One region of the Streptomyces sp. NPDC037290 genome, then DNA from elsewhere that is predicted to be linked to it. Evidence: riboswitches for the same ligand, from Rfam matches in the RefSeq annotation. Region 1 holds a riboswitch; the other holds the start of a gene.
What was found. A riboswitch is a leader RNA that binds a small molecule or an ion and turns the genes downstream of it on or off. The one in region 1 is predicted to bind glycine.

Region 1 (14,705 bases):
GGATCGACACGTCCAGCGCGGAGACCGGCTCGTCCGCGACGACCAGCTTCGGCTTCAGGGCGAGCGCGCGGGCGATGCCGATGCGCTGGCGCTGACCGCCGGAGAACTCGTGCGGGTAGCGGTTGTAGTGCTCGGGGTTGAGGCCGACCACCGACAGCAGCCGCTGCACTTCCTTCTTGATGCCGCCCTCGGGCTCGACGCCCTGGAGCCGGAACGGGGCCCCGATGATCGTGCCGATGGTGTGGCGCGGGTTCAGCGACGAGTACGGGTCCTGGAAGATCATCTGCACGTCGCGGCGCATGGGACGCATGCCGCTCACGCCGAGGTGCGTGATGTCCTTGCCCTCGAACTCGATGCTGCCGGCGGTCGGTTCGAGCAGCCGGGTGATCAGCCGGCCCATCGTCGACTTGCCGCAGCCCGACTCGCCCACGACACCGAGGGTTTCACCGGAGCGGACCTCGAAGTCGATGCCGTCGACCGCACGCACGGCCCCGACCTGCCGCTGGAACAGGCCCTTCTTGATGGGGAAGTGCTTCTGCAGCCCGGTCACCTTCAGCAGGGTCTCGCCGGGCGCGGCGTCCTTGGTGAGGGTGGCCGTACCGGAGGTCTCCTCGGCCACGCCGTCGCCGTCGCTCTGGGCAGGGATGCTCACTGCCTCGTCCTTGGCCTTCTCACTCACAGCTTCGGCGCAATCTCTTCGGTCCAGATCCGTTCCCGCTGCTCCTGCGACATGTGGCAGGCGGCCCAGTGGTTGTCACCGACCCCGGTCAGCTCCGGGCGGACCGTGCGGGTCAGGTTGTCCTTCGGGACGTCGGCGTACGGGCAGCGCGGGTTGAAGGCGCAGCCGGACGGCACGTTGATCAGCGAGGGCGGGGAGCCCTTGACCGGGATGAGGCGCTCCTGCTGGTCGCGGTCCAGGCGCGGCATCGAGCCGAGCAGACCCCAGGTGTAGGGGTGGCGGGGCTCGTAGAACACCTTCTCGGCCGGACCGCGCTCGACGCAGCGGCCGCCGTACATCACCAGGATGTCGTCGGCCAGTTCGGCGACGACGCCCAGGTCGTGGGTGATGATGATGACCGCGGAGCCGAACTCCTTCTGCAGGTCGCGGATGAGGTCCAGGATCTGCGCCTGGACCGTCACGTCGAGCGCGGTGGTCGGCTCGTCCGCGATCAGCAGCTCGGGGTTGTTCACGAGCGACATGGCGATCATGGCGCGCTGGCGCATACCGCCGGAGAACTCGTGCGGGTAGTTGTCCACCCGCTTGTCCGGCTGCGGGATGCCCACGCGGTCGAGCATCTCGACCGCACGGCGCTTGGCGGTCTTCTTGTCGACGTCGTGGTGGGTCCGGTAGGCCTCCACGATCTGGGCGCCGATCGTGTAGTACGGGTGCAGCGCCGACAGCGGGTCCTGGAAGATCATCGCCATCTCCCGGCCGCGCAGCTTGCGCACGTGGTCGGGGTCGGCGGAGAGCAGCTCGGTGCCGTTCAGCCAGATCTCACCGGAGATCTGCGCCTTGCGCTTGCCGTACTGGCCGGCGGTGTGCAGGCCCATGATGCCGAGCGAGGTCACGGACTTGCCGGAGCCCGACTCGCCCACGATGCCGAGGGTCTTGCCCTTCTCCAGCTGGAAGCTGAGCCCGTCGACGGACTTCACCAGACCGTCGTCGGTCGGGAAGTGCACCTTCAGGTCGCGCACCTCCAGGAAGGAGGTCGACGCGGGCGAGGAGCTGGTGGGCTCGCCCACGGCCGCTCCGGTCTTGCTGAGTTCGGTCATGAGAGCCTCACTCGGGGGTCGATCACGGCGTACAGGATGTCCACCACGAGGTTGGCGATCAGCACCGCGAGGGAGGTGATCAGGGTGACACCGAGGATGAAGGGGAGGTCCTGGTTCTTGATCGCGTCCAGCACCTTCTGGCCGAGGCCGGGCAGGCTGAACGTGGTCTCGGTCAGGATCGCGCCGCCGATGAGGGCGCCGAGGTCCATGCCGAGCATGGTCAGGATGGGGGTCATCGTGGAGCGCATGGCGTGCTTGCCGATGACGACCTGTTCCTTGAGGCCCTTGGCACGCGCCGTGCGGATGTAGTCCTCACCGAGGATCTCCAGCATGGTGGCGCGGGTGATGCGCGCGTACATCGCCGCGTAGAGGAAGGCCAGCGTGATCCACGGAAGGATCATGCCGCCGAAGTAGCCCGTGAAGCTCGAGCTGAGCGGGACGTACTGGGCGTCGATCAGGTTCAGGCCGTAGCTGAAGATGGCCAGCGACAGCAGACCGGTGAAGTAGATCGGCAGCGAGACACCGCCGAGCGCGACGACCATCGCGCCGCGGTCCCACAGGCTGCCCCGCTTGAGGGCGGAGAGGACACCCGCCGCGACACCGAAGACCAGCCACAGCACGGCCGCGCCGAGCGCGAGACCCAGGGTCACCGGGAAGCGGTCGGTCAGCACCGGCCACACGGCCTGCTCACTGCGGAAGGAGTAGCCGAAGCACGGCGCCGCGCAGTGGGTGACATCGCCGCCGGCCGAGTAGGTACGGCCCACGAAGATGCCCTTGAAGAACTCCCAGATCTGGACGTAGACCGGGTCGCCCAGACCCAGCTTCTCCCGGACCGCCGCGACGGCGGCCGGGTCGGCCTGCTTGCCGACGAAGCTCGTGGCGATGTCGACGCCCGCCCACTTGGGGACGACGAAGAAGATGCAGAAGACCACCGTGATGATGACCACCAGCATCACTGCGGCGGCGAACAGCCGCCTGATGAGGTAAGCGAGCACAGCTTACGGCCCGCCGCGGACCGCGGGCCCCGGAGGTCGTCCGGGGGCCCGCGGTCACGCCGCGCCGGCCTTCACCTGCCTTTCGTGCCGTACGGCGGGTGTGCCGGGGTTACTTCGAGGACTTCAGGCCCAGGTTGACGAAGTCGTACATACCGCTGTACGCGTTCGTCGTGTACACGTTGGCCAGTCGCGAGGAGCGCCAGTTGATGAACTTCTCGAAGGTGAACGGCAGGTAGTAGCCGCCCTCCATGACCTTGTGGTTGAGCTGCTGGGCGATGCCGGCCTGCTGGGTCGGGCTGGTCGCCTTGACGTACTGGTCGAACAGCCCGTCGATCGTCTTGTCCTTGATCAGGGCGTAGTTGTTGTTGCCGCTCTGCTCGATGTACTTGCTGTTCCACAGCGGCAGGCCGTAACCCTGGACGGTCGGGAAGTCCGGACCCCAGCCCATGATGATGATGCCGTAGCCCTTCTTCTTCACGTTCGAGGGGCTACCGATGATGCCGGTGGTCTGCGAGCCGTCGTACTGGTCGATCTGGACGTTGACGCCGATCTTCTTCAGCGACGCCTGGAGGGACTCGGCGGTGGCCACCTCGACCGGCTTGTTGTTGCGGACGGCGATGGTGGTGCTGAAGCCGTTCGGCTTGCCGCAGGCCTTCAGCTCCTCCTTGGCCTTGGCCACGTTGCCGTTCTTGTTCGCGCCGGCGATCTGGAACGGGTCGTACTTCTGGCCCTCGGCGCCCGGGACGGACGGCGGCAGCATGTTGGTGCCGATGTCACCACCGGCGATGGGGCCACCACGCGCGGTCTGCAGCGACACGTGGTCCGCACCGTAGATGACGGCGTTGCGGCAGTGGATGTTGTCGAACGGCTTCACGCTCTGCGGGAACACCGCGTAACGGATGTAGCCGGAGACCGGGTTGTCCAGGTTGCCCTTGTGCTCCTTCAGGGCCACGGTGCGGCCCTGCGGCGACATGCCGGTCTGGTTCAGGTCCAGGTCGTAGTCGCCCGCGATCAGGCGCTGGTCCATGTCGTTGGCGTTGGTGAAGAACTTGATGCTGATCTTGTCCGGGTACGCCTTGCGGACCGGGTCCGAGGACTGCTTCCAGCTGGTGTTGCGGACCAGGACGAGGTCCTTGCCCGGCTCGTACGCCTGGAACTTGTACGGGCCCGAGGAGAACGGGTGCAGCGCGTACTTGGACTTGGTGTCCTGGTCCTGGCGGACCGGGGACGCCGACGGCAGCGCCAGCATCTGCAGGAAGTCCGAGTTGGCCTGCGGCAGATGGAAGACGATCGTCTTGTCGTCCGGCGTGTCGATCGCCTTCAGGCCCAGGTGGTCCGCGGCCTTGTCCTTGTACGGACCCTGGTAGGCGTTCTTGGGGTCGAGCACGTTCTTCAGGTACGTCGGGCCGCCGGACAGGACGTCCTGCGCCCAGATGCGCTCGATGCCGTACTTGACGTCCTTGGAGGTGACCGGCTTGCCGTCCTCCCACGTGATGCCGTCACGCAGGGTGAACGTGTAGGTCTTCTTGTCGGCCGAGACCTTGCCCATGTCGGTGGCGAGGTCCGGCTGCACCTCGGCACCGGTCTGACCCGGCTCGGTCTTGTAGGTGACCAGCTGACGGCTGTAGTAGCGCATGAAGTTCCACGCCATGCCGTAATAACCGCGGGTGGTGTCCCACGAGTCGGCGTCCTGGGCGCTGGCGAACTTCAGCTCGCCGCCCTTCTTCGCGAGCGAAGCCTGGGCGACCTTGTTGTTGGCGGCGTCGAAGCCGGCCGCACCGTTCTTGCCGCTGTCGTCCTTGCCACCGCCGCACGCCGCCGTGGTCAGCAGCCCGGCGACCACTACGGCAGCGGCCATGGCCTGCTTGCGCCGCCCTGAGGTGCGTTGGGTAGTCACGATCTCGGATCCTCCGGATTAGATGAGAGACCCCGTGCCAGGTGCCACGGGTCGCTTGTGGTACGGCAGTTCAGCGGGAGCCCTTGGGGTCCAGCGCGTCGCGCACGCCGTCACCGAAGAGGTTGAAGGCGAGCACGGTGATGAAGATCGCCACGCCAGGAACCACCATGTACATGGGATCCGAGTCGTAGTAGTCGATCGCGTTGGACAGCATCTGACCCCAGGAAGCCGTAGGCGGCTTGACGCCCACACCCAGGAAGCTGAGCGCGGCCTCGGTGAGGATGTTGGTCGGGATCATCATCGTCGTGTACACGATGATGGGCGCCACGAGGTTGGGCAGCAGTTCCTTGAAGAGGATGTAGAACTGCCCGGCACCGAGGGAGCGGGCCGCCTCGACGTACTCGCGTTCGCGCAGCGAGAGGGTCTGCCCGCGGACCACACGTCCGATGTAGGGCCAGCCGAAGAAGCCGATGACCAGGATCATCACGAGCAGGCGCACGCCCGTGCCGGTCAGTCCCAGCATCTGGTTGGGCATCACCGAGACCAGGCTGATGATGAACAGGAGCTGGGGGAAGGCGAGCAGGCCGTCCATCACCCGGCTGATGACCGAGTCGACCCAGCCGCCGAAGAAGCCGGCCAGGATGCCGAGGACGGTGCCCAGCACGACCGCGACGACCGCGGACAGGAAGCCGACGAGCAGCGAGATCCGGGCACCGTAGACGATGCGCGCGAAGATGTCGCGGCCGTTGACCGGTTCGACGCCGAGCAGATGGTCGCCGCTGATGCCGCCCAGGGAGCCCTTGGGGGTGCCGAACAGCGGATCGATCATGCTCTCGTGATAGACGTCCGGGTCCTGGCCGACGAGGCTCGTGATCACCGGTGCGAGCAACGCGATCACGATGAGGAGGAGCACGACGACGCCGCCCGTCAGGGCAAGTTTGTCCCGCTTGAGGCGTTCCCAGGCGATCCGGCCCAGGGAACGGCCCTGAACGGCCTTCGCGTCGGTGGCCGCGACCGCCGCTTCCTCTGCCGCACCCGGGGCCGCTTCCGCGGTCGGCTCGTGCAATGGTGCCGTCATCAGGCTGGGACCCCTCTCAACCGGCGGTAGCCGGCCCGCACTTGCCGCTGGTAGCGGCATCAAACAGTCCGTCGTACACAGGGGCGAACCCCTTGAAGGGGGAGTCTTCAACGCTTGCGCGATCAGCCGCCAGCCTTGACGTGGAATGGATGCGCAACCGTGATGCAAGCAGGCGTTTCCTGTTATACGGACAGGGAGTTGCGGCGAACGGACGGTGAGGAGGGGACGGACCGCCGTGGAGAAAGGGCCTTATGGCCCTTATGTGCAGGTCAGTAGCGTCCGGGCACCGGTGGATAGCCGTAGCCGGTGGCCGGCGCCTGGGGGGAGGCCTGGAGCTGGGGCTGGGGGGCGGCGTGGGCCTCACGGTCGTAGAACGGGCGGGCGTTGGCCCGCATCCACATCACGACCGGGTCGTAGTCGTCGGTCATCGCGACCGTCGACACCGGCAGGCCCTCCGGGACCGCGCCGACGGACTGCTGCATCATCGCGCGCACCGAGTCGACCGCGGCCGGCGAGGTGTCGTACACGTCCAGGCCGATGGAGAGGTACGGCGCACCGAGCGCCGGCTGCACCCAGGCGCGGCGCAGGGAGCGCAGGGCCGGGGTGCGGTGGGCGTTCTGCGCGAGCAGAGCGTAGAACTGCGGGATCTCGATGCCGGGTTCGGTCAGCCGGAGTGGTCCTGCGGGCTGGCGGTCCAGGCCCGTCGCGATGCGGCGCAGGTCCAGCCAGGGGATGCCGACGCCGCCGCCCTGGGCGTGCGGGTTGAGCCAGAGGCCGTAGTGGTCGGGGTAGAGGGTGCGGGCCACGTCGAGTCCGTCGACGACCTCGTACGACCGGTTCCAGCCGCTGGCCGAGAGTTCCTGGGCGGAGGTGACGCAGGGGGCGTACTGGAAGCCGTCGACCTCCATGTTTCCGTACTGGGCGTCCGGGGAGCCGGCCTGGCCGTGCCACAGCAGCATCCAGATCTGGCCGGAGGACGGGGTGGCGAGGGCGCGCAGCAGGGCCTCGTAGGCGTCGTAGCGGCCGGGGGTGACCTGGCGCAGCATGTGCTCGACGCTGCCGCTGTGGCTCGCGCTCACCTGTCGTGCCCTTCTCTTTTTCGTGCCCCCGTGTGTGGGGACAGCTTAAGCGCCCAGTAGCCCGGGGTCCTGGGTGCGTGCGCGGGTGCGGATGCGTGGGTGGTACTCGCGCGGTTCCCCGCGCCCCCCGGGCGAACTCAGTGACCGTGCAGATAGAAGGGCCGGACGTTCGACTTCAGCCATTCGGCCACCGGGTCGTCCGTCACGTCCAGGAGGACGAGGTTGACCGGCCATGTGACCGGGACCTTGCCCAGGGCCCGGCCGAGGGCCTGCATGGGAAGGGTCCGCAGGTCGCCTTCCCACTGGGAGAGTTCCACGCCCACGAACATGACCGGGTCGGCCGTCTCGATGGCGGCCAGGCAGCGGCGGGCGGTGAGGACGACACCGGTCTCGGCGAACTCGGCGGACGCGGCGGAGAGGAAGTCGACCGGGTCGTCCTGCCAGTCGGGTTCGAAGAGACGGACCCGGCCGCCGGTGCCCGGGCCGTCGAGCGGGGTGCGGCCGGCGCGGCACAGCTCGGCCACCGCCTCGGGCGGGAGCGGGATGCCGACCAGGGCGTCGGGGTTCACCAGGATGCCGGCCTGCGGGGGCAGACCGCGGGCGAACTCCACGGCGGGGGCGATCGTGTACGACATGTGGGAGCCGGCCGCCTGGCGCAGCTGCTCCTCGGAGCTGAACACCGGGACGTACGTCTGGCCGCCGATGTCCAGCGTGGGCAGGTCCAGCGGGCCGCTGTCCGGGCCGCCGCCGCTCGGCAGCGGGATCCACAGCAGGCTGCGGCCCAGGACCTCGAGGATCCGGCCGGCCGCGGCGGGTATGCCGAGGGAGGCCGAGAGCACCTCCTCCAGCTCGTTGCCGGGCCAGCCGCCGTGGGGCTGGGGGTGCGCCTGTGCCGGGAAGTCCGCGGGAATGTCCGCCGGGAAGTCCATCTGCCTACCGCCTGCTGGGAACCACTGTGAGCAAGAAGGCTAGCGGGTACCTGTGACAGCCCCTCACCCTCCGAACGCGATCTGCCTCACCCGGTGAACTCGATCCGCTGCAGGACGTCCGCGGCCGCGCGGTCCAGCAGCACCGCCGATCCGCAGCCCGCGGGCAGCTCGCCCCGCTCGACCGCGTCGAGCAGCCGGGCGGTCGTACGGCGGTGGCGGCGGAAGGCGTAGCGGGAGACGCCCCGGCCGCGCTCGCGCTGGCCGCCACGGGCCGTCTCGGGTGCCACGTCGAGCAGGAGCAGGTGCAGGGTGCCGCCGCGGCGGCGGGCCTCGCGGGCGAGCCAGGCGCGCACCCAGGGCTGGGTGCCGCAGTCGTGGACGACGACGCCCTCCCCGCTGCGCAGGGCGCGGCGCAGCCCGGCGTAGTGGGCGAGGCGGACCAGGGGGCGGTACAGCGCGTACGGGAGCGCGCGGGGCAGGCGGGCCGCGAAGCGGTCGCGGGTGTCCTGCGAGTCGATGCGGTGACCGGCGACCGCGCGCCCCATCAGGGTGGACTTGCCGCTGCCGGGCAGGCCGGTGATCACGGCGAGGTCGCGGGGCCCGAAGACCAGGGCGCGCGGGCCGTGCCCGGCACGGTCGCGCAGGTCACGGACGACCGGGGCCGGGGCGGGAGCGGGGACGGGGGCCCGGCGCTGCCTCGGCACAGCGATGCCGGTGGTGACGGTGGCGTACACCGGGGTCCTGTTCACCGTGATCGTCCTCCCCTGTCGGCTCGGTCATCGTCATTCCCGCGATCCGTAAAGAGAAGGTAATGGACGCTGTTGGCGACGGGGTCCGCGTCCTGCCACAGGTCGGTTACAAAAGCCCGCACGCCGTGCAATGATGTGCCCGCCAACTGCATACCGGCCGTTTGAATCCGCGCGGGAGAGTCCCCAGCAGCCTTCGCTGGGGCGCCGAAGGAGCAAGTCCCTCCCTTGAATCTCTCAGGCCCCGTTACCGCGCGGGCGAGGCACATCTGAAAAGCGGGCCGCTGCGACAGTGGCCCCACCCAAGGTGCAAGCCGTGATCGTCCCCGTGGCGGTCCTGGCGAACCTCTCAGGTTCCGATGACAGATGGGGAGGAACGTTCCTCGCCCCATCCCTGTTGCCCTGGGAGACGACCGACCGATGAGCAGCACTGAACTCCGTCACACCGCGCTCGATGCCGTGCATCGCTCGCTCGGTGCGACGATGACCGACTTCGCCGGCTGGGACATGCCCCTGCGCTACGGCTCCGAGCGCGACGAGCACGTCGCCGTGCGCACGAAGGCGGGTCTCTTCGACCTCTCCCACATGGGCGAGATCACCGTCACCGGCGCCGGCGCGGCCGCCCTCCTCGACCACGCCCTGGTCGGCAACATCGCCTCCGTCGGCGTCGGCCGCGCCCGCTACACCATGATCTGCCAGGCCGACGGCGGCATCCTGGACGACCTGATCGTCTACCGGCTCGCCGAGACCGAGTACATGGTGGTCGCCAACGCCTCCAACGCCCAGGTGGTGCTGGACGCCCTGACCGAGCGCGCCGCCGGCTTCGACGCCGAGGTCCGTGACGACCGGGACGCGTACGCGCTGATCGCCGTCCAGGGCCCGCAGTCCCCCGGCATCCTGAAGTCGGTGACCGACGCCGACCTGGACGGCCTGAAGTACTACGCCGGCCTGCCCGGCACGGTCGCCGGTGTCCCCGCGCTGATCGCCCGCACCGGCTACACCGGCGAGGACGGCTTCGAGCTGTTCGTGAAGCCGGAGCACGCCGTGGAGCTGTGGCAGGCCCTGACCAAGGCCGGCGAGGGCGCCGGCCTGGTCCCGTGCGGCCTGTCCTGCCGGGACACGCTGCGCCTGGAGGCGGGCATGCCGCTGTACGGGCACGAGCTGACCACCTCGCTCACCCCCTTCGACGCCGGGCTCGGCCGGGTGGTGAAGTTCGAGAAGGAGGGCGACTTCGTCGGCCGCGAGGCGCTCCAGCGGGCCGCCGCCCGCGCGCAGGAGAACCCGCCGCGCGTCCTGGTCGGCCTGGTCGCCGAGGGCCGCCGCGTCCCGCGCGCCGGGTACGCCGTCGTCGCGGGCGGCGAGGTGATCGGCGAGGTCACCTCCGGCGCCCCCTCCCCCACCCTGGGCAAGCCGATCGCCATGGCGTACGTCGACGCGGCGCACGCGGCGCCGGGCACCGAGGGCGTCGGCGTGGACATCCGGGGCAGCCACGAGCCGTACGAGGTCGTGGCGCTGCCCTTCTACAAGCGCCAGAAGTGACACCGTCGTACCTCTGAGTCGTACCTGTGAAAGTGACGTCGGGCACATCACCGCTGCTCACGCACGTCTCCAGCAGTCCCCCCTCACCAGCACTCCCGCGCGTACAGGAGAATTCAGGCCATGAGCAACCCCCAGCAGCTGCGCTACAGCAAGGAGCACGAGTGGCTGTCGGCCGCCGAGGACGGCGTCTCGACGGTCGGCATCACCGAGTTCGCGGCCAACGCGCTCGGCGACGTGGTCTACGCCGACCTGCCCGACGTCGGCTCCACGGTGACCGCGGGCGAGACCTGCGGCGAGCTGGAGTCGACCAAGTCGGTCTCCGACCTGTACTCGCCGGTCAGCGGTGAGGTCACCGAGATCAACGAGGACGTCGTCAACGACCCGTCGCTGGTGAACTCGGCCCCCTTCGAGGGCGGCTGGCTGTTCAAGGTGCGCGTCACGGAGGAGCCGGCCGACCTGCTCTCCGCCGACGAGTACACCGCCCAGAACGCCGGCTGAGGAGTCGTAGCCCCATGACCGTCCTGAACACGCCCCTGCACGAGCTGGACCCGGAGATCGCCGCCGCGGTCGACGCCGAGCTCGGTCGCCAGCAGTCCACGCTGGAGATGATCGCCTCCGAGAACTTCGCGCCGCTCGCGGTGATGGAGGCGCAGGGCTCGGTGCTGACCAACAAGTACGCCGAGGGCTACCCGGGCCGCCGCTACTACGGCGGCTGCGAGCACGTGGACGTCGCCGAGCAGATCGCCATCGACCGGATCAAGGAGCTGTTCGGCGCCGAGTACGCCAACGTGCAGCCCCACTCCGGGGCCTCCGCCAACCAGGCGGCCCTGTTCGCGCTGGCCCAGCCCGGGGACACCATCCTCGGACTGGACCTCGCCCACGGCGGCCACCTGACCCACGGCATGCGCCTGAACTTCTCCGGCAAGCAGTTCAACGTGGTCGCCTACCACGTGGACGCCGAGACCGGCCTGGTCGACATGGCCGAGGTCGAGCGCCTCGCCAAGGAGCACCGCCCGAAGGTGATCATCGCCGGCTGGTCGGCGTACCCGCGTGAGCTGGACTTCGCCGCCTTCCGCCGGATCGCCGACGAGGTCGAGGCCTACCTGTGGGTCGACATGGCGCACTTCGCGGGCCTGGTCGCGGCCGGTCTGCACGCGAACCCGGTGCCGTACGCCGACGTGGTCACCTCCACCACCCACAAGACGCTGGGCGGTCCGCGCGGCGGCATCATCCTCGCCCGTGGCAAGGACTTCGCGAAGAAGCTGAACTCGGCCGTCTTCCCGGGCTTCCAGGGCGGTCCCCTGGAGCACGTGATCGCGGCGAAGGCGGTCTCCTTCAAGGTCGCCGCCTCGGAGGAGTTCAAGGAGCGCCAGCGTCGTACGGTGGAGGGTGCGCGCATCCTCGCCGAGCGCCTGACGGCGGCGGACGCGCGTGAGGCCGGCGTGAACGTGCTGTCCGGCGGCACGGACGTGCACCTGATCCTGGTGGACCTGCGCGAGTCCGAGCTGGACGGGCAGCAGGCCGAGGACCGCCTCCACGAGGTCGGCATCACGGTCAACCGCAACGCGGTCCCGAACGACCCGCGGCCCCCGATGGTGACGTCGGGCCTCCGGATCGGCACGCCCGCCCTGGCGACCCGCGGCTTCACGGCCGAGGACTTCGCCGAGGTCGCGGACGTGATCGCCGAGGCGCTGAAGCCGTCCTACGACGCCGAGGCCCTCAAGGCGCGCGTGAAGGCGCTCGCCGACAAGCACCCGCTGTACGCGGGCCTGAACAAGTAAGTCCCCGGCGGGGCACCCGGAGGACGGGTGCCCCACCACCCCCTGTACTGCCTTCTTGAGGAGTGACCGTGGCCATCTCGGTCTTCGACCTGTTCTCGATCGGCATCGGCCCGTCCAGCTCCCACACGGTCGGCCCGATGCGTGCGGCGCGCATGTTCGCACGCCGCCTGCGCAACGAGGAGCTGCTCGGCTCCGTGGCGTCACTGCGCTGCGAGCTGTACGGCTCCCTCGGCGCGACCGGCCACGGCCACGGCACCCCCAAGGCGGTCCTGCTCGGCCTGGAGGGCGCCTCGCCGCGCACGGTGGACGTGGAGACCGCCGACGAGCGGGTGGAGGGGATCAAGACGGCGGGCCGCCTCACGCTCCTCGGCGAGCACGAGATCCCGTTCTCCTTCGACGACGACCTGGTCCTGCACCGGCGCAAGGCACTGCCGTACCACGCCAACGGCATGACGATATGGGCGTACGACGCGAGCGGCGCGGAGCTGCTCTCCAAGACGTACTACTCGGTCGGCGGCGGTTTCGTCGTGGACGAGGACGCGGTCGGCGCGGACCGGATCAAGCTGGACGACACGGTCCTGAAGTACCCCTTCCGCACCGGCGACGAGTTGCTGCGCCTGACGAAGGACACCGGCCTGTCGATCTCCTCCCTGATGCTGGAGAACGAGCGGGCCTGGCGCACCGAGGAGGAGATCCGGGCGGGCCTGCTGGAGATCTGGCGGGTGATGCGCGAGTGCGTGCAGCGCGGCATGTCCCGTGAGGGCATCCTGCCGGGCGGTCTGCGGGTCCGCCGCCGCGCGGCCGTCTCGGCCCGCCAGTTGCGCGCCGAGGGCGACCCGCTGGCCCACGCCATGGAGTGGATCACGCTCTACGCGATGGCGGTGAACGAGGAGAACGCGGCGGGCGGGCGCGTGGTGACGGCCCCCACGAACGGCGCGGCCGGCATCATCCCGGCGGTCCTGCACTACTACATCAACTTCGTGCCCGGTGCCGACGAGGACGGAGTGGTCCGCTTCCTTCTGGCCGCCGGCGCGATCGGCATGCTCTTCAAGGAGAACGCCTCCATCTCCGGCGCCGAGGTCGGCTGCCAGGGCGAGGTCGGCTCCGCCTGCTCCATGGCCGCGGGCGCCCTCGCCGAGGTCCTCGGCGGCTCCCCCGAGCAGGTCGAGAACGCCGCCGAGATCGGCATGGAACACAACCTCGGCCTGACCTGCGACCCGGTCGGCGGCCTGGTCCAGATCCCGTGCATCGAGCGCAACGGCATGGCCGCGGTGAAGGCGGTCACCGCCGCCAAGATGGCCATGCGCGGCGACGGCTCCCACAAGGTGTCCCTCGACAAGGTCATCAAGACCATGAAGGACACCGGCGCGGACATGTCGGTGAAGTACAAGGAGACGGCTCGGGGTGGGCTGGCTGTGAACATCATCGAGTGCTGAGGAAGTAGGCAGGCCCTGACCAGCGCGTCCGTGTTCTCGGCGCTGCCGGGGCCTTCCCTGCCTACGCGGCGGAAAATCCCCGGGAAGACGCCAGAGAATCGACCGCTGACCTGAGGGTTCGCGGTATTCACTGCATGTCGAGTCGCGGCGGACGGCCTCCCCGGCTTCCGGCGAGGGAAGCCCCGTCACCCTCGTCGAAGCACGCCATGCCGGCAAGCTGCTGGGCGCAGCCGGCCGGCACGGCCACAAGCACACCCTCGACGCGATCAAGAGCGTCGACGACGGGCAGGCGTTCATCATGAGCATCTCCGAGGACGTCAGCCGCGTGGACACGACGGTCATGGAGAAGACGCAGGCGTACGCCGACCTGGTCGGGTTCGGTCACACGGCGGAGCGCCGCGCGGAGATGTCCGGCAAAGGTCCGGACTACGCGAAGTGGCGGCTGGACCTGCTCAACTCGACGACCGACATCGCGGTACTGGTGGCGGAACGCAAGGAGGCCAGGACCAAGATCGACCACCTCGAGCGAGCCGGGCCCTCCTGGCCGGGCTGGTGAAGAAGTCCCCGGAGGAGCTCGCCGAGCTGTTCGAGGGCGAGGTCGGCAAGCACCTGGACGCGGTGGAACGCGTACGCAAGGCGGCGTCAGCCACCACGGACGGCGTCTCCGAACTGGAGCCCACGGAAGCGGAGCCGGCCAAGGATGACGGCGGCGGCCGCCCCCATGACAGCGTCCGGAAACCGCAGATGCCCGGGAGACACGAAAAGAGTCGGAGACCCGCCGAGCCGGCCCATCATCATCTACGTCTCCTCGTTCGGAAGAGACACGGCCGCGTGGTCGCTGACACTCTTCCCGCCGAGCAGCTCACGTCAAACGGTCCAGTACGGCGGCCACTCGGTCCCGTAGTTCCTCATCGGTCAGGTCGTCCGGGTCTCTGAGGTCAGGATCGATGCTGTAGTCCTCCAATGCATAGAAGACCTCGTCCAGCGCGTTCTCCAAAGCCCCGCTCATACGCTCGCCCGCGTCCATGCCCCGGCGCCGCTCGTCGAGCCACCGTCTGGCGAAGGAGGGGCCGTCGATCGAACGGGACGCGAGAGAGCGCATCAGATCGATCTGTTGCCCGGTATGACTGGTAGCGGAGCTTTCCCCGGCCGACTTGAACGCCCTGGTCTGCGGAGGGTAGTGGCTGGAGACAACAGAGAGTTCCACTTCGCCCGCGGGGCTTCTGCGAGCGTAGCGCTGGAATTCCGCCCGGGCCCTGTCAGTACCCTCGGCCACAGCACCTCTCATGAACTCCGGGCTTCCTGCTGCCAGAGCGTAGCCGCCTTGGCACAGCACAGCCCCCAGGAAATTGTCCGCGACCAGCAACAAGCCTGGCGTGCCCGGCCACTGTGCGCTGACAGCGAGGAGCGCGTCCGGTTCGGCTGGCCCGGTGACCACTGGCCACTCGGCGA
Region 2 (14,705 bases), on a different contig from region 1:
GAGAAGGGCCGGATCATCGAGGACGACCGGGCGCTGCTGGTGATGCTGGACCTGGTGGCCGCCGAGCGGCGCAGCGGCCGGGTGGCCCTGCCGGTGACCACGACCCGGATCGCCGAGCAGGTGGCGGCCTACCACGGCACCCAGGTCGAGTGGACCACCACCTCGCCCGACGACCTCACGCGCGTGGGCGGCGAGGAGGGCACCATCTTCGGCGGTGACGGCAAGGGCGGGTTCATCGTCCCCGAATTCAGCAGCGTCTACGACGGCACGGCGGCCTTCGTACGGCTGATCGGGCTGGTGGCACGCACGCAGCTCACGCTGAGCCAGATCGACGCGCGGATCCCGCGGGCGCACGTCCACAAGCGGGACCTGGCCACGCCGTGGGCCGTCAAGGGTCTGGTCATGCGGCGGGTGGTCGAGGCCGCCGGGGATCGCTTTGTCGACACGACCGATGGTGTCCGGGTCGTCGAGACGGACGGGCGCTGGGTGATGGTGCTGCCCGACCCGGCCGAAGCGGTCACCCATCTGTGGGCCGAGGGGCCCGACGACGCCTCGGCGCAGGCCCTGCTGGATGAGTGGTCGGCCGTTGTGGACAGCGCCGGGCGGTAGGCGAGGACACGCCACCGGACGGCAAAACCCACGCACGCGCGCGTGCCGGACAAGTGTCCCCAAGGGGGCCTGTCCGGCACGCCGGTGGGGCCATTCGGAGGTACTGGTCGCGACATGCGACGATGTGCGGCATGCCGCAGCATCCCCCCGTTCGGAGCAGCCCCGCCAGGCCGCAGCGCCCGGACGCCTCCATGTCGTTGATCACCAACGTCATGGACCACAGCCTCGACGACGGGTACGCCGAGGCCGCCGCGCGCAGGAGGTCCCAGGGGCAGGGCGGGCTGCCGAGGACCCTCAGGGCGAAGCTGGGCCTCGCGGCGGGCCTGGTCCTTGCGGCGCTGGTGGTGACCGTCGGGGCGGCACAGACGCGGGCGGCGGCGCCCGTGGTGGCGAAGGAGCACCAGGAGCTGATCGACCGCATCGACAGCGGGACCGCGGCAGCGGACAAGCTGGAGGGGACGGTCGACAAGCTCCGGGACGAGGTCGGCGCGCGCCAGCGGGCGGCGCTGAAGTCGAGCGGCGGCAGTACGCAGGCGGACCTGGTGGACGTACTGTCGGGCGCCACCGCGGTCCATGGGCCGGGTGTGAAGCTCATTGTGAACGACGCCAAGGAGGCCAGCTCCGGCGGTGACGGCACCAACCCCAGGGAGACCTCGGGGTTCTCCGACACCGGCCGGGTGCGCGACCGGGACATGCAGCGCGTGGTCAACGGGTTGTGGGAGTCCGGCGCGGAGGCCATATCGATCAACGGGCAGCGGCTGACCGCCCTGTCCGCGATCAGGGCCGCGGGAGACGCGATACTGGTCGACAACAGACCGCTGGTGCCGCCGTACACGGTGCTGGCGGTGGGAGACAGCGACAGGCTGAGCCACGGGTTCCAGAACAGCGCCGACGGCCTGTACCTGCACGCCCTGGAGCAGAGCTTCGGCATCCGCGCCACGATCTCCACCGAGGGTGACGTACGGTTGCCCGCCGCACCCAGTGTGATCGTACGTACAGCACAGCCGAGCACCGAGAAGACTGAGAAGGGCACATCGTGATCGCCGTACTGGGCCTCGTCGTGGGAGTCGTGGCCGGCCTGTTGGTCCGGCCCGAGGTTCCGGCGGTCGTCGAGCCTTATCTTCCGATCGCCGTCGTCGCGGCGCTGGACGCCGTGTTCGGCGGTCTGCGGGCCATGCTCGACGGCATCTTCGACGACAAGGTCTTCGTGGTGTCGTTCCTGTCGAACGTGGTCGTGGCCGCCCTGATCGTGTTCCTGGGCGACAAGTTGGGTGTGGGCGCGCAGCTGTCCACGGGTGTCGTGGTGGTCCTCGGCATCCGGATCTTCTCCAACGCCGCGGCGATCCGGCGGCACGTGTTCCGGGCGTGACACCGATGAGCGAAGAGAACGAGCGGAACGAGCAGCCGGAGCGGCCGGAGCCGGCGAACCGGCTGCGCAAGGAGCTGCCCGAGGAGGTGCCCGCCCGGGCACCGGAGCCTGAGCCCGAGCAGCGGGCGGACGAGCCGCAGACCGGGCGGCAGCGGCTGGTCAAGGGGTTGTGGCCGCCACGGATAACCCGGGCGCAACTCATCGTCGCCCTGCTGTTGTTCGGCCTCGGTTTCGGCCTGGCGGTGCAGGTGGCCTCCAACAGCGACAGCGGCAGCGCGCTGCGGGGCGCCCGCCAGGAAGATCTTGTGCGCATCCTCGATGAACTCGATTCGCGGACTCAGCGTCTTGAGGACGAGAAGCAGGGACTCGAAAAGCAGCGCCAGGAGCTGCAGAGCAGCTCCGACCAGGCCGCGGAGGCCCGTAAGCAGACGGCCGAGAAGGAGAGGCAACTCGGCATTCTGGCGGGCACCGTGGCGGCGCAGGGCCCCGGCATCACGATGACGATCGAGGACACGAAGGGGACGGTCAAGGCGGACATGCTGCTCGACGCGATCCAGGAGTTGCGCGCGGCCGGCGCGGAGGCCATTCAGGTCAACGGGGTACGGGTGGTCGCGGGCACCTACTTCACGGGCGCCGGCAAGAGTGTCGGCGTCGACGGGAACCAGATCAACGCCCCCTATCGTTTCAAGGTCATCGGCAAGCCGCAGGACCTCGAGCCCGCGTTGAACATCCCGGGAGGCGTGGTGCAGACGCTGGAGAAGGAGCAGGCCACGGTGACTGTCGAGCAGTCGGACAAGATCGTTGTCGACGCCTTGCGACAGGCGAAGCGGCCTGACTACGCTCGGTCGTCCTCGCAGTGAACCGGCGGTGCATGGGGGACATCCGGCAGGGGCATGAGGTTGCGGGGGGTCGGCGCACCGAAGGGGTGCTGCGTGGTGGAAACTGTCTGGTGGATACGGACGTTGTGAGAATGTCCGGCTCGGCCGGTGTAGGCAATCAGGGTTCGTCCTGCCCCACGGGCGGGTCTGTTTCGGTCAAGGGGAATCGCCCGTGAAGTTGTTTGCGAAGTTGTTCGGCAAGAGCGCACGAGAGGGCAGCGACAACGCGACCGCTCGGCATCGCGCGCAGCCTGACGCGGAGGGTCGGCGCCCACTGTTCCGGGACCAGGTCGCTGGTCCGGGCGGTGACATTTCCGGAGGTCAGGGCGGGGCGTCGGTTGACCCTGCCCAGTCCGGCGGCATAGGTTTCGGGCAACCGTCAACCTCAGGTGCGGGCGGAGGGTATGCCCCCGGTCCGTACGCGTCCAACGCCCCGACGGGGCAGCCGCAGCAGGAGGATCCGTCCATGTCGGCCCTGGTGTGTACGAGGTGCGGTAACCGCAATGCGGATAACGCACGCTTCTGCTCCAACTGTGGCGCGCCCCTGCGCCCCGGAGTGGCGCCGGAGCGTGCCTCCGAGACGACGTCCACGATCTCGATCTCCGGTATCGAGGCCTACGACGCCGAGGTCACCGGTCAGACCCAGATGCCGATGCTGTCGCCGGAGGCGCAGGCCGCGGTGGACGCGCTGCCGCTGGGCTCGGCGCTGCTGGTGGTGCGCCGGGGGCCGAACTCGGGCAGCCGCTTCCTGCTGGACAGCGACCTGACCACGGCCGGCCGTCACCCGCAGAGCGACATCTTCCTGGACGACGTCACGGTCTCGCGTCGGCACGTGGAGTTCCGGCGCTCGGCGGACGGCTCGTTCACCGTGGCCGACGTCGGCAGTCTGAACGGTACGTACGTCAACCGCGAGCGGATCGACCAGGTCGCTCTGTCGAACGGTGACGAGGTGCAGATCGGCAAGTACCGGCTGGTGTTCTACGCGAGCCGGCACGGCATCTGACCCTCCCCCGGACCGGCGTCCGGGGGACTCCCAGGGAAGGTCCATGCTTCAAACACCGAGCGGCGGTGCCGGAAGCGGTACCGCCGCCAGGGACAGTGGGCTGATGAGCATCGGCACGGTGCTGAGCGTGCTGCGCGACGAATTCCCCGAAGTCACCATCTCCAAGATTCGTTTCCTGGAGTCCGAGGGACTCATCGAGCCGCAACGGACCCCTTCCGGGTACCGCAAGTTCAGCGCCGGGGATGTCGAGCGCCTGGCCCATGTGCTGAGGATGCAGCGGGACCACTATCTGCCGCTCAAGGTGATCCGCGAGCGCCTGGACGCCATGGAGCGGGGTGAGACCGTCCAGCTGCCCGTCGTCGGTCGTCAGCGCACGGCGGAGGACCTTCCGGAGCCGCGCGGGGAGCGCACGGTGGCCCGGGTGGGCAGGGACGAGCTGCTGGCGGCCGCCGAGATAGATGAGGGTGAGCTGAAGGAGTGGGAGTCGTACGGGCTCATCGCTCCGCTGGAAGACGGGGTGTACGACGCCGAGGCGGTCACCGTGGTCTCGCTCGTCGCCGAGCTGGGCCGGTTCGGGATCGAGCCGCGCCACCTCCGGGTGATGAAGGCCGCGGCCGACCGCGAGGCCGGACTCGTCGACCAGGTGGTCGCCCCGCTCAAGCGCCACCGCAATCCGCAGACCAGGGCGCATGCCGAGGCTCGTACGAAGGAGCTGGCCGAGCTCACCGTGAAGCTGCACGCGGCACTGGTGCAGACCGCTCTGGGCGTACGGCTGCCCTGAACACCGGCGACTCCCGGAAGGCCGGATCGGGCACCTGTTCCCGGCCCGACTACCCAAACATCCCGGGCACGGCCTAGGGTTGCTGTGTGAACGAGCTCGATGTCGTAGGTGTCCGGGTCGAAATGCCCTCCAACCAACCGATCGTGCTCCTGCGCGAAGTGGGAGGCGACCGTTACCTCCCCATCTGGATCGGGCCGGGGGAGGCGACGGCGATCGCCTTCGCCCAGCAGGGCATGGCCCCCGCCAGGCCGCTGACCCACGACCTGTTCAAGGACGTGCTGGAGGCCGTCGGCCAGGAGCTGACCGAGGTACGCATCACCGATCTGCGGGAAGGGGTCTTCTACGCGGAGCTGGTGTTCGCCAGCGGCGTCGAGGTCAGTGCCCGCCCCTCCGATGCCATAGCGCTGGCCCTGCGCACCGGGACGCCGATCTACGGCAGTGACACGGTGCTGGACGACGCCGGTATCGCCATTCCGGACGAGCAGGAGGACGAGGTGGAGAAGTTCCGCGAGTTCCTCGACCAGATCTCGCCCGAGGACTTCGGCACGAGCAGCCAGTGACGGCGAAGGGGCCGGTGAACGCCGGCCCGGAGCACGGGCATGTGCCACCGGCCACGGAGAGCGTCCTACGGCTTCCCGCGAGAGCATTCGGCTAGCCTTTCCCCGCGGTGGGACACGGGAAACCACTCCTAGGGTGATTATCACTCGGCGTGCCGAGTGTGGCGATCGTTGACGCACCCCTGGTGACTGCCTACCGTCGTGAAGGCAGGTCAAGGACGGAGGTCGGCGTGAGAACCAGCGGCGACGGTACGGCTGGGGGTGCTCCCGTGCGTGGTCTGGGGGAGAGCGGTCCGTACCCGGTTCACAGCAGCGCGGTGGGTCACGCTCCGCAGCGGCCGACGGCGGTGCCGAACGGCGGAGGGGCGGCGTCCATGGTGTCCGAGGAGATCGGCTATCGCGGGCCCACGGCCTGTGCGGCCGCCGGCATCACCTACCGACAGCTCGACTACTGGGCCCGCACCGGGCTCGTCGAGCCGAGCGTCCGGCCCGCGTACGGGTCGGGCACACAGCGTCTGTACAGCTTCCGGGACGTCGTCGTCCTGAAGATCGTCAAGCGGTTCCTGGACACGGGCGTGTCGCTCCAGAACATCCGCAGCGCCGTCCAGCACCTGAGGGAACGCGGTTTCCGTGACCTCGAGCGGATGACCCTGATGAGCGATGGCGCCACGGTCTACGAGTGCACCTCGCCGGACGAGGTCCACGCCCTGCTCCAGGGTGGCCAGGGCATCTTCGGGATCGCCGTCGGGGTGGTGTGGCGGGACGTGGAGAGCGCGCTCTCCCAGCTGCACGGCGAGCGCATCGACACGGGGGAGACCCTCGTCGGGCACAACCCCGCGGACGAGCTCGCACGGCGCCGCAACCGGGCGGTCTGACACCGGCCCTTTCGAGGCCCGGCATTGTCAGTGCCGTGGTGCAGCATCGGAGATGTGAGAAACACGCCCACGATCCTGCATCTCGACATGGATGCCTTCTACGCCTCGGTGGAGCAGGCATCCAAGCCGAGCCTGCGCGGGAAGGCGGTCGTCGTGGGCGGCCTCGGACCTCGCGGAGTGGTGGCCACCGCGTCGTACGAGGCACGGGCCTTCGGGGTGCACTCGGCGATGCCCATGGCCCAGGCCCGCCGCCTGGCGCCCAACGCCGCCTATCTGGTGCCGCGCTTCTCCGTGTACCGGGCGATCAGCGAGCAGGTGATGGCGCTGCTGCGGGAGCTGTCACCGCTGGTGGAGCCGCTCAGCCTGGACGAGGCGTTCGTGGACCTGGAGGCCGGGGGGACGGCCTGGGACGAGGAGTCGGCGCGGCTGGCCGGGATCAAGCTGCGCGCGGACATCCGTGCGGTCACCGGACTCACCGGCTCGGTCGGGCTCGCGGCCTCCAAGATGGTCGCCAAGATCGCTTCCGAGCAGGCCAAGCCGGACGGCCTGGTGCTCATCGAGCCGGGCTCCGAGCGGGCCCTGCTGGCGCCGCTGCCGGTGCGGACCCTGCCGGGGGTCGGTCCGGCCACCGGGGACCATCTGCGCAGGGCCGGGATCACCACCGTGGAGGAGCTGGCGGAGGCGGGCGAGGACGAACTGGTCCGGCTGCTCGGCAAGGCGCACGGGCACGCGCTGTACGCCATGGCCCTGGCCCACGACGAGCGGCCCGTGGTGGCCGAGCGCGAGGCGAAGTCGGTGTCGGTCGAGGACACGTACGACGTGGACATCCATGACCGGCCGCGGATCGGCCTGGAGGTGCAGCGGCTCGCCGACCGGTGTGTCCGACGGCTGCGCGAGGCGGGGCTCTCCGGGCGGACCATCGTGCTGAAGGTGCGGAGGTACGACTTCTCGACCCTCACCCGCTCCGAGACGCTCAGGGGCCCCACGGACGACCCTGCGGTCGTGCGGGAGGCAGCCGCGCGGCTGCTGGACTCCGTGGACACCACGGGCGGGGTGCGGCTGCTCGGCGTGGGTGTCTCCGGGCTCGCCGACTACACGCAGGAGGACTTGTTCGCGCAGGCCATGCCCGCGCGGGGGACCGAGACACCGCAGGAGGCCGTGGCGGAGCTCGTCGTGGAGCGGGCGGAGGCTGTGGAGCGGCAGTGGCGGGCAGGACAGGACGTACGGCACACGGAGTACGGCCACGGGTGGGTGCAGGGGAGTGGGCTGGGGCGGGTGACCGTGCGGTTCGAGACGCCGCAGTCACCTCCGGGGAGGGTGCGGACGTTCTTCGTCGCGGATCCCGCACTGGAGACCGCTGATCCGTTGCCGCTGGTTCCGGAAGGTGGCGATCAGGTCTCCTCCGATCCCGCCAGCTTGCCGAAGTCGTGGTCCGGGACGGACGGGGGTGGGGTCACGTCGAGGCCGTAGTGGTGGTAGAGCTGGAGTTCCTGTTCGGGGGAGAGGTGGCGGCCCACGCCGAAGTCGGGGGCGTCCCTGATCAGGGCGCGGTCGAAGGGGACGTGCAGGGAGCCCTCGACCAGTTCGCTGGGCTCCAGGGGGACGAAGGCGTCCCGGGAGAACAGGCCGGTGCGTATGGCCGCCCACTCGGGTACGCCGGTCGCGTCGTCGAGGTAGACCTCGTCGATGGTGCCGATCTTGGTGCCATTGCGGTCGAACGCCTTGCGGCCGATCAGGTTGCGCGGATCGATCTCGGTCTGCACGGTCCCTCTCCCTCCACTTGGTCGCAACTCATCCGTAAGCACTACGAAAGAGCACATTCAGGGAGGCGGCCACTCGAAGGCTCGGGTGTTGACCTCGCTGGTAGGCTGACAGCGGCTGCTGACCCCGTGCGGGAGAGTCCTTCGACCACGTCGAAGGCGCCGAAGGAGCAAATCCTCCCCGGAATCTCTCAGGCCCACGTACCGCACGGACGAGGTCACTCTGGAAAGCAGGGCGGGTGTCGACGGCAACCGCTCTCACCGACGGTGAAAGCCGGGATCTCCGATACCCGGTGAAGCTCTCAGGTTGAGATGACAGAGGGGGAGGCCGTCGGGGCACCCGCGCCGTGGTGCCCTTCGAAGGTCGCGTCAGACCAGGAGGCCTCCGCAATGACCGCCCACCGCATTCCGCTCTCGGAGCTCGAAGCGGGCATCCCGTTCGAGCAGCGCCACATCGGGCCCGACCAGGAGGCGCGGGCCAAGATGCTCGCGCAGGTCGGCTACGGCTCGCTGGACGACCTGACCGCCGCGGCGGTCCCGGACGTGATCAAGAACGCCGACGCCCTCGACCTGCCGGGCGCCCGCACCGAGGCCGAGGTGCTCGCCGAGCTCCGCGCGCTCGCCGACCGCAACCAGGTCCTCGACTCGATGATCGGGCTCGGGTACTACGGGACGTTCACGCCGCCCGTCATCCTGCGCAACGTCATGGAGAACCCGGCCTGGTACACCGCCTACACGCCGTACCAGCCGGAGATCTCCCAGGGGCGGCTCGAGGCCCTGCTGAACTTCCAGACCGTGGTCGCCGACCTCACCGGTCTGCCCACCTCGGGTGCCTCCCTCCTCGACGAGGGCACGGCCGCCGCCGAGGCGATGGCGCTCTCCCTGCGCATGGGCAAGAACAAGAAGGGCCTGTTCCTGGTCGACGCGGACGCGCTGCCGCAGACCATCGCCGTGATCGAGACGCGGGCGGAACCGACCGGTGTGGAGGTAGTCGTCGCCGACCTCAGCGAGGGCATCCCGGCCGAGGTCGCCGCGCGCGAGATCAACGGCGTGCTGATCCAGTACCCGGGCGCCTCCGGTGCCGTACGCGACATCAAGCCGGTCATCGACCAGGCGCACGAGCGGGGCGCCCTGGTCACCGTCGCCGCCGACCTGCTCGCGCTGACCCTGCTGACCTCGCCGGGCGAGCTGGGCGCGGACATCGCCGTCGGCACCACCCAGCGCTTCGGTGTGCCGATGGGCTTCGGCGGTCCGCACGCCGGCTACATGGCGGTCCGCGAGAAGTTCGCACGCAGCCTGCCCGGCCGCCTCGTGGGCGTCTCCGTCGACGCCGACGGCAACAAGGCCTACCGCCTCGCGCTGCAGACCCGTGAGCAGCACATCCGCCGGGAGAAGGCCACCAGCAACATCTGCACGGCGCAGGTGCTGCTCGCGGTGATGGCCGGCATGTACGCCGTCTACCACGGGCCGGAGGGTCTGAAGACCATCGCCCGGCGCACGCACCGGTACGCCACGATCCTCGCCGCGGGCCTGAAGGCCGGCGGTGTCGAGATCGTGCACGGCGCGTTCTTCGACACCCTCACCGCGCGGGTGCCCGGCCGGGCCGCCGAGGTCGTCGCAGCCGCCCGGGCGGGTGGCGTCAACCTGCGGTTCGTCGACGCCGACCACGTCTCCCTCGCCTGCGACGAGACGACCAAGCGGGCCCAGCTCGCCGCCGTCTTCTCCGCCTTCGGTGTCGAGGGCGACATCGAGGCCCTCGGCACGAGTGCCGAGGACACCCTGCCCGAGGCGCTGCTGCGCACCGACGTCTACCTGACCCACCCGGTCTTCCACCAGCACCGCTCCGAGACCGCGATGCTGCGCTACCTGCGCAAGCTGGCCGACCGCGACTACGCACTCGACCGCGGCATGATCCCGCTGGGCTCCTGCACCATGAAGCTCAACGCGACCACGGAGATGGAGCCGGTCACCTGGCCCGAGTTCGGGCAGCTGCACCCCTTCGCCCCGGCCGAGCAGGCCGAGGGCTACCTCACGCTCATCCACGAGCTGGAGGAACGTCTCGCCGAGGTCACCGGCTACGACAAGGTCTCCCTCCAGCCGAACGCCGGCTCCCAGGGGGAGCTGGCCGGTCTGCTGGCCGTCCGCGGCTACCACCGGGCCCGCGGCGACGAGCAGCGCACGGTCTGCCTCATCCCGTCCTCCGCGCACGGCACCAACGCCGCCAGCGCCGTGATGGCCGGCATGAAGGTCGTCGTCGTCAGGACCGCCGAGGACGGCGAGATCGACGTCGAGGACCTGCGGGCCAAGATCGAGCAGTACCGCGACCAGCTGGCGGTGCTCATGATCACCTACCCGTCGACGCACGGTGTGTTCGAGGAGCACGTCGCCGACATCTGCGCCCAGGTGCACGAGGCGGGCGGCCAGGTGTACGTCGACGGCGCCAACCTCAACGCGCTGGTCGGCCTCGCCAAGCCGGGCCACTTCGGCGGTGACGTCTCCCACCTGAACCTGCACAAGACCTTCTGCATCCCGCACGGCGGCGGCGGCCCCGGCGTCGGCCCGGTCGCGGTCCGCTCGCACCTGGCGCCGTACCTGCCGAACCACCCGCTGCAGCCGGCGGCCGGTCCGGAGACGGGCGTGGGCCCGATCTCGGCGGCGCCCTGGGGCTCCGCGGGCATCCTCCCGATCTCGTGGGCGTACGTCCGTCTCATGGGCGGCGAGGGCCTCAAGAGCGCCACGCAGGTGGCCGTCCTCTCGGCGAACTACATCGCCAAGCGCCTGGAGCCGCACTACCCGGTGCTCTACACCGGCCCCGGCGGTCTGGTCGCGCACGAGTGCATCATCGACCTGCGCCCGCTGACCAAGGCGACCGGCGTGAGCGTGGACGACGTGGCCAAGCGCCTGATCGACTACGGCTTCCACGCGCCGACCATGTCCTTCCCGGTGGCCGGCACGCTGATGATCGAGCCGACCGAGTCGGAGGACATCATCGAGCTGGACCGGTTCTGCGACGCGATGATCGCCATCCGCGCGGAGATCGAGAAGGTCGGCTCCGGCGAGTGGCCCGCGGAGGACAACCCGCTGCGGGGCGCCCCGCACACCGCGGCCGCGCTCGGCGGTGAGTGGAAGCACGCCTACAGCCGCGAGGAGGCCGTCTTCCCGGCCGGTGTCTCGGTCGCCGACAAGTACTGGCCGCCGGTGCGCCGTATCGACCAGGCCTTCGGCGACCGCAACCTGGTCTGCTCCTGCCCGCCGCTGGACGCGTACGAGGACTGAGCGAGCGGTGGTCCCAAGGGCCCCGTCCGGTTTCCGGGCGGGGCCCTCGCCCGTGTCACGCCGTCGCCAGGGACACCTCGGTCGCCTTGATGAGGGCGACCACGTCGGAGCCCACGAAGAGGCCGAGATCGGCGACCGCGTCCTTCGTGATCGCCGCGGTCAGTTCGCCGCCGTCGACGGAGATCCTGACGGAGGCCATGACGGCACCGGTCGTCAGGCCGGTGATCGCGCCCGCGATCTGGTTGCGGATCGACAGGCCCTCCACCCGCTGCGTGGCCAGGGAGACCTCGGTCGACTTCACCAGAGCGCGGACGGCCGAGCCGGGGGCGAGGGCCAGATCCTCGGCGGACTCCTTGGTGATGGCCGCCATGAGGGTCTGGCCGCCGTCCAAGCGGAGCCTGACGGTCGCCATGGCCTCGCCCTGATGGACCTCGGTGACCGTGCCGGGGAGCTGGTTGCGCATGCTCAGGGTCATGGGCACCCACGGTAGAGCGCCCACCCGCTCAGGCCGGGTATGCATGCGTCTGCGTCGCTTTGACCGTCGCCCAGACAGCCGCGCCCGGGTGCAGGTCGAGGTCGGCGGCGGCGACCGTGGTGAGGTCGGCGGCCAGGGCGATTTCGCCGCCCAGGTCGGCGCGGATCTGGTCGCCGTGCGTCTCCAGGCCGGCCACCTCGCAGCGCCACAGGTTACGGGCGCTCGCTCCGGTGGGCCGGTCCCGGAACAGGGTGACGGCGGACGGCGGGAACGCCACGAAGACCGGGCCGGACAGGTCCTCCGTGGTCGTGATGGAGGGCCCCGCGTCGAGTCGTACCGTGTGTCCGTCCGCCCGGCCGCGGTAGAGGTTGAGTCCGACGAGCTGGGCGATGTAGTCGGTGCGCGGATGGCGGGCGATGCCCCCCGGGGTGCCCTCCTGGACGACTTGGCCGTGCTCTATGACGACCAGCCGGTCCGCCAGCACCATGGCGTCCAGCGGGTCGTGTGTGACGAGGACGGCGACCGCCTCGAAGTCGGCCAGGTGACGCCGCAGTTGAGCCCGGACCTCCAGCCGGGTGCGGGCGTCCAGGGCGGCCAGCGGCTCGTCCAGGAGCAGCAGCCGGGGGTTGGTGGCCAGGGCGCGGGCGAGGGCCACGCGCTGGGCCTGGCCGCCGGACAGGCGGCGGGGCTTGGCGGCCGCGTGGGCGGCCAGGCCCATACGGTCCAGCCAGGCCGCGGCCTGGGCACGGGCCTCGGACTTGCTCGCGCCCCGGCACCGGGGGCCGAACGCCACGTTGTCGAGGGCGGACAGGTGGGGGAAGAGCAGGTAGTCCTGGAAGACGACGCCGACCGGGCGGGACTCCGGGGGAGTGTGCTGCAGGGAGACGCCGTCCAGGTGCAGGTGGCCGGCGGTGAGCGGGGTCAGCCCGGCGAGGGCGCGCAGTGCGGTGGTCTTGCCGGCGCCGTTGGGGCCCAGGAGGGCGACGACCTCACCGGGGGCGGCGGTGAAGGTGACGTCCAGGCGGAACGGGGGGCGCTCCACGAGCAGGCGGGCGGCCAGGCCGGTGGTGGGCGGATGTGGTTGCGGGTGCGTGGTGGGGTGCCGCCCTTCGGCCGGCTCGGGGTTCCCCCGCGCACCGTCTGCGCGGTTTTCGCCGTCCGGCGCGGATGGCCCCTGCGGGGGGTGGAGGCCGTCCGCGGGCGCGGGTGGCCCCTGGGGCGGTTCGGCGCCTCCGGCTGTCGTGGGGCGGGGGTTCGTCATGATGGTGTCATCCAACGGTCGCGCAGACCCGCCAGCACCGCGATCGACACCCCCAGCAGCACCAGGCTGAGGGAGATGGCGGCGTCGGGATCGTTCTGCAGGGCAAGGTAGACCGCGAGCGGCATGGTCTGGGTGCGGCCGGGGAAGTTGCCCGCGAAGGTGATCGTCGCCCCGAACTCGCCGAGCGCCCGCGCCCAGGCCAGGACCGCGCCCGCAGCGATACCGGGGGCGATGAGCGGCAGAGTGACCCGGCGGAACGCGGTGAAGCGGGACGCGCCGAGCGTGGTCGCCGCCTCCTCGAAGCGCGGGTCGGCGGCCCGCAGGGTGCCCTCGACGCTGATGACCAGGAACGGCATCGCGACGAACGCCTCCGCGATCACGACCCCGCTGGTGGTGAACGGCAGGGTGATCCCGAACCCGGCGTCCAGCCACTTGCCGATGACCCCGTTGCGCCCGAGGGCCAGCAGCAGGGCCACACCGCCGACGACAGGGGGCAGGACGAGGGGCAGGGTCACCAGCGCCCGTACGAGGCCCCGGCCGGGAAACTCCGTACGGGCCAGCAGCCAGGCCAGGGGCACGCCCAGGACCAGGCTGACGGCCGTGGCCGCGGTGGCGCTGATCAGGGACAGCTGGAGTGCCTGCCACACCTCCGTGCTGGTCAGCTGTCCCGGCAGGCTGCGCCAGGGCGCGCGGACGAGCAGCGCGAGCAGCGGCAGCAGCAGGAACGCCAGCGCCAGCAGGCCCGGCAGCAGCAGCGGCAGCGGCACCCCGCGTCGGCCCCCCGCGCCGACGCGGCGGCGCTGCGGCCGGCCCGTGCGGGGGCCGGGCGCGGCGCCGGGCTTGTCGAGCGGGGTCACGGCTTGAGGAACCCGGCCCCGCTCAGCACCTTCTGGCCCTCGGCGGACCGCACGAGGGCGATGAACGCCTTGGCGGCCTCGGCGCTCTGGCCGTTCTTCAGCTGGACGATCGGGTAGGCGTTGATGGCCTTGGCGGACTCGGGGAACTCCACACCCGCCACCTTGCCACCCGCGGACTTCACATCGGTCTTGTAGACGACCGCGGCGTCGGCCTCCTTCAACTCCACCTTGTTCAGGGCGCTCTTGACGTCCTGCTCGTAGGAGACCGGGGTGAGCTTGAGCCTGGCGGCGTCCAGGGCCTTCTGCGCGGCGGCGCCGCACGGCACGGTCTTGTCGCACAGGACGACCTTCAGACCGGACTTGGTCAGGTCCTTCAGGGAGGCCACCTTGTCCGGATTGCCCGGCAGAGTGGCGATCTCCAGCTGGTTGCGCACGAAGGTGGCCGGGGTGCCGACCGCGTCCTTCTTGTCCGTCACGATCGCCATGGTCTTGGGGCTGGCGGCGGCGAAGACGTCCGCCGGGGCGCCGCTGGTGATGCTCGCGGCGAGCGCGTCGCTGCCGCCGAAGTTGAAGCTGACACGGGTGCCCGGGTGCTGCTGCTCGAACTCCCTGCCCAGCGTCGTGAAGCTCTCCTTCAGCGAGGCGGCGGCGAACACGGTGACCGTGCCGGAGAGCTTCGGGGAGGCGGCGCTCGACTCGTCCGACTTCGGGGCCGACGAGTCCGACGACGAGGAGCAGGCGCTGAGTGCCATCAGGGCGGCGGCTCCCGCACCGGCCAGCTGCAGCATGCGCCGGGTCCGGCGCACGGAACGGGTCATCACGGATCTACTCCTCGGGTTCTGTGGAACGACTGTCGCGCCCTGCCGCGGCCGGGGGCACCGGCCGTGCGGCGATGATACTGCCGCATCTGCCAGCTGTAAGTCTCCTGCTGCTTCGCATGAGCTGCGAACTTGCGACTTGTAGCTTGCATGTGCGTTTGCACGGCGCACCGCGGCGGGTACGGT

Region 2: it holds a riboswitch for glycine, as region 1 does, so the genes downstream of both, gcvP (aminomethyl-transferring glycine dehydrogenase) here and gcvT (glycine cleavage system aminomethyltransferase GcvT) in region 1, are expected to answer to the same signal.

Annotation. Positions count from the first base shown of each region.
Region 1 is NZ_JBVJVZ010000010.1:249,648-264,352, forward strand. Features, by position in the region: gene ACZ7HQ_RS30820 (ABC transporter ATP-binding protein) at 1-652, opposite strand, end outside; gene ACZ7HQ_RS30825 (ABC transporter ATP-binding protein) at 676-1,773, opposite strand; gene ACZ7HQ_RS30830 (ABC transporter permease) at 1,770-2,768, opposite strand; gene ACZ7HQ_RS30835 (ABC transporter substrate-binding protein) at 2,878-4,665, opposite strand; gene ACZ7HQ_RS30840 (ABC transporter permease) at 4,736-5,743, opposite strand; gene ACZ7HQ_RS30845 (enhanced serine sensitivity protein SseB C-terminal domain-containing protein) at 6,013-6,789, opposite strand; gene ACZ7HQ_RS30850 (enhanced serine sensitivity protein SseB) at 6,960-7,751, opposite strand; gene ACZ7HQ_RS30855 (P-loop nucleotide/nucleoside kinase family protein) at 7,838-8,500, opposite strand; glycine riboswitch at 8,663-8,760, shown strand; glycine riboswitch at 8,761-8,873, shown strand; gene gcvT (glycine cleavage system aminomethyltransferase GcvT) at 8,918-10,036, shown strand; gene gcvH (glycine cleavage system protein GcvH) at 10,157-10,534, shown strand; gene glyA (serine hydroxymethyltransferase) at 10,549-11,817, shown strand; gene ACZ7HQ_RS30875 (L-serine ammonia-lyase) at 11,886-13,253, shown strand; gene ACZ7HQ_RS30880 (hypothetical protein) at 13,552-13,809, shown strand; gene ACZ7HQ_RS30885 (colicin immunity domain-containing protein) at 14,116-14,705, opposite strand, start outside.
Region 2 is NZ_JBVJVZ010000004.1:2,815-17,519, forward strand. Features, by position in the region: gene ACZ7HQ_RS14845 (sugar phosphate nucleotidyltransferase) at 1-609, shown strand, start outside; gene ACZ7HQ_RS14850 (DUF881 domain-containing protein) at 732-1,649, shown strand; gene ACZ7HQ_RS14855 (small basic family protein) at 1,646-1,978, shown strand; gene ACZ7HQ_RS14860 (DUF881 domain-containing protein) at 1,984-2,838, shown strand; gene ACZ7HQ_RS14865 (FHA domain-containing protein) at 3,029-3,859, shown strand; gene ftsR (transcriptional regulator FtsR) at 3,903-4,640, shown strand; gene ACZ7HQ_RS14875 (bifunctional nuclease family protein) at 4,727-5,200, shown strand; gene ACZ7HQ_RS14880 (MerR family transcriptional regulator) at 5,428-6,072, shown strand; gene ACZ7HQ_RS14885 (DNA polymerase IV) at 6,127-7,542, shown strand; gene ACZ7HQ_RS14890 (PRC-barrel domain-containing protein) at 7,464-7,835, opposite strand; glycine riboswitch at 7,955-8,049, shown strand; gene gcvP (aminomethyl-transferring glycine dehydrogenase) at 8,223-11,108, shown strand; gene ACZ7HQ_RS14900 (TOBE domain-containing protein) at 11,164-11,583, opposite strand; gene ACZ7HQ_RS14905 (ABC transporter ATP-binding protein) at 11,612-12,844, opposite strand; gene modB (molybdate ABC transporter permease subunit) at 12,841-13,701, opposite strand; gene modA (molybdate ABC transporter substrate-binding protein) at 13,698-14,519, opposite strand.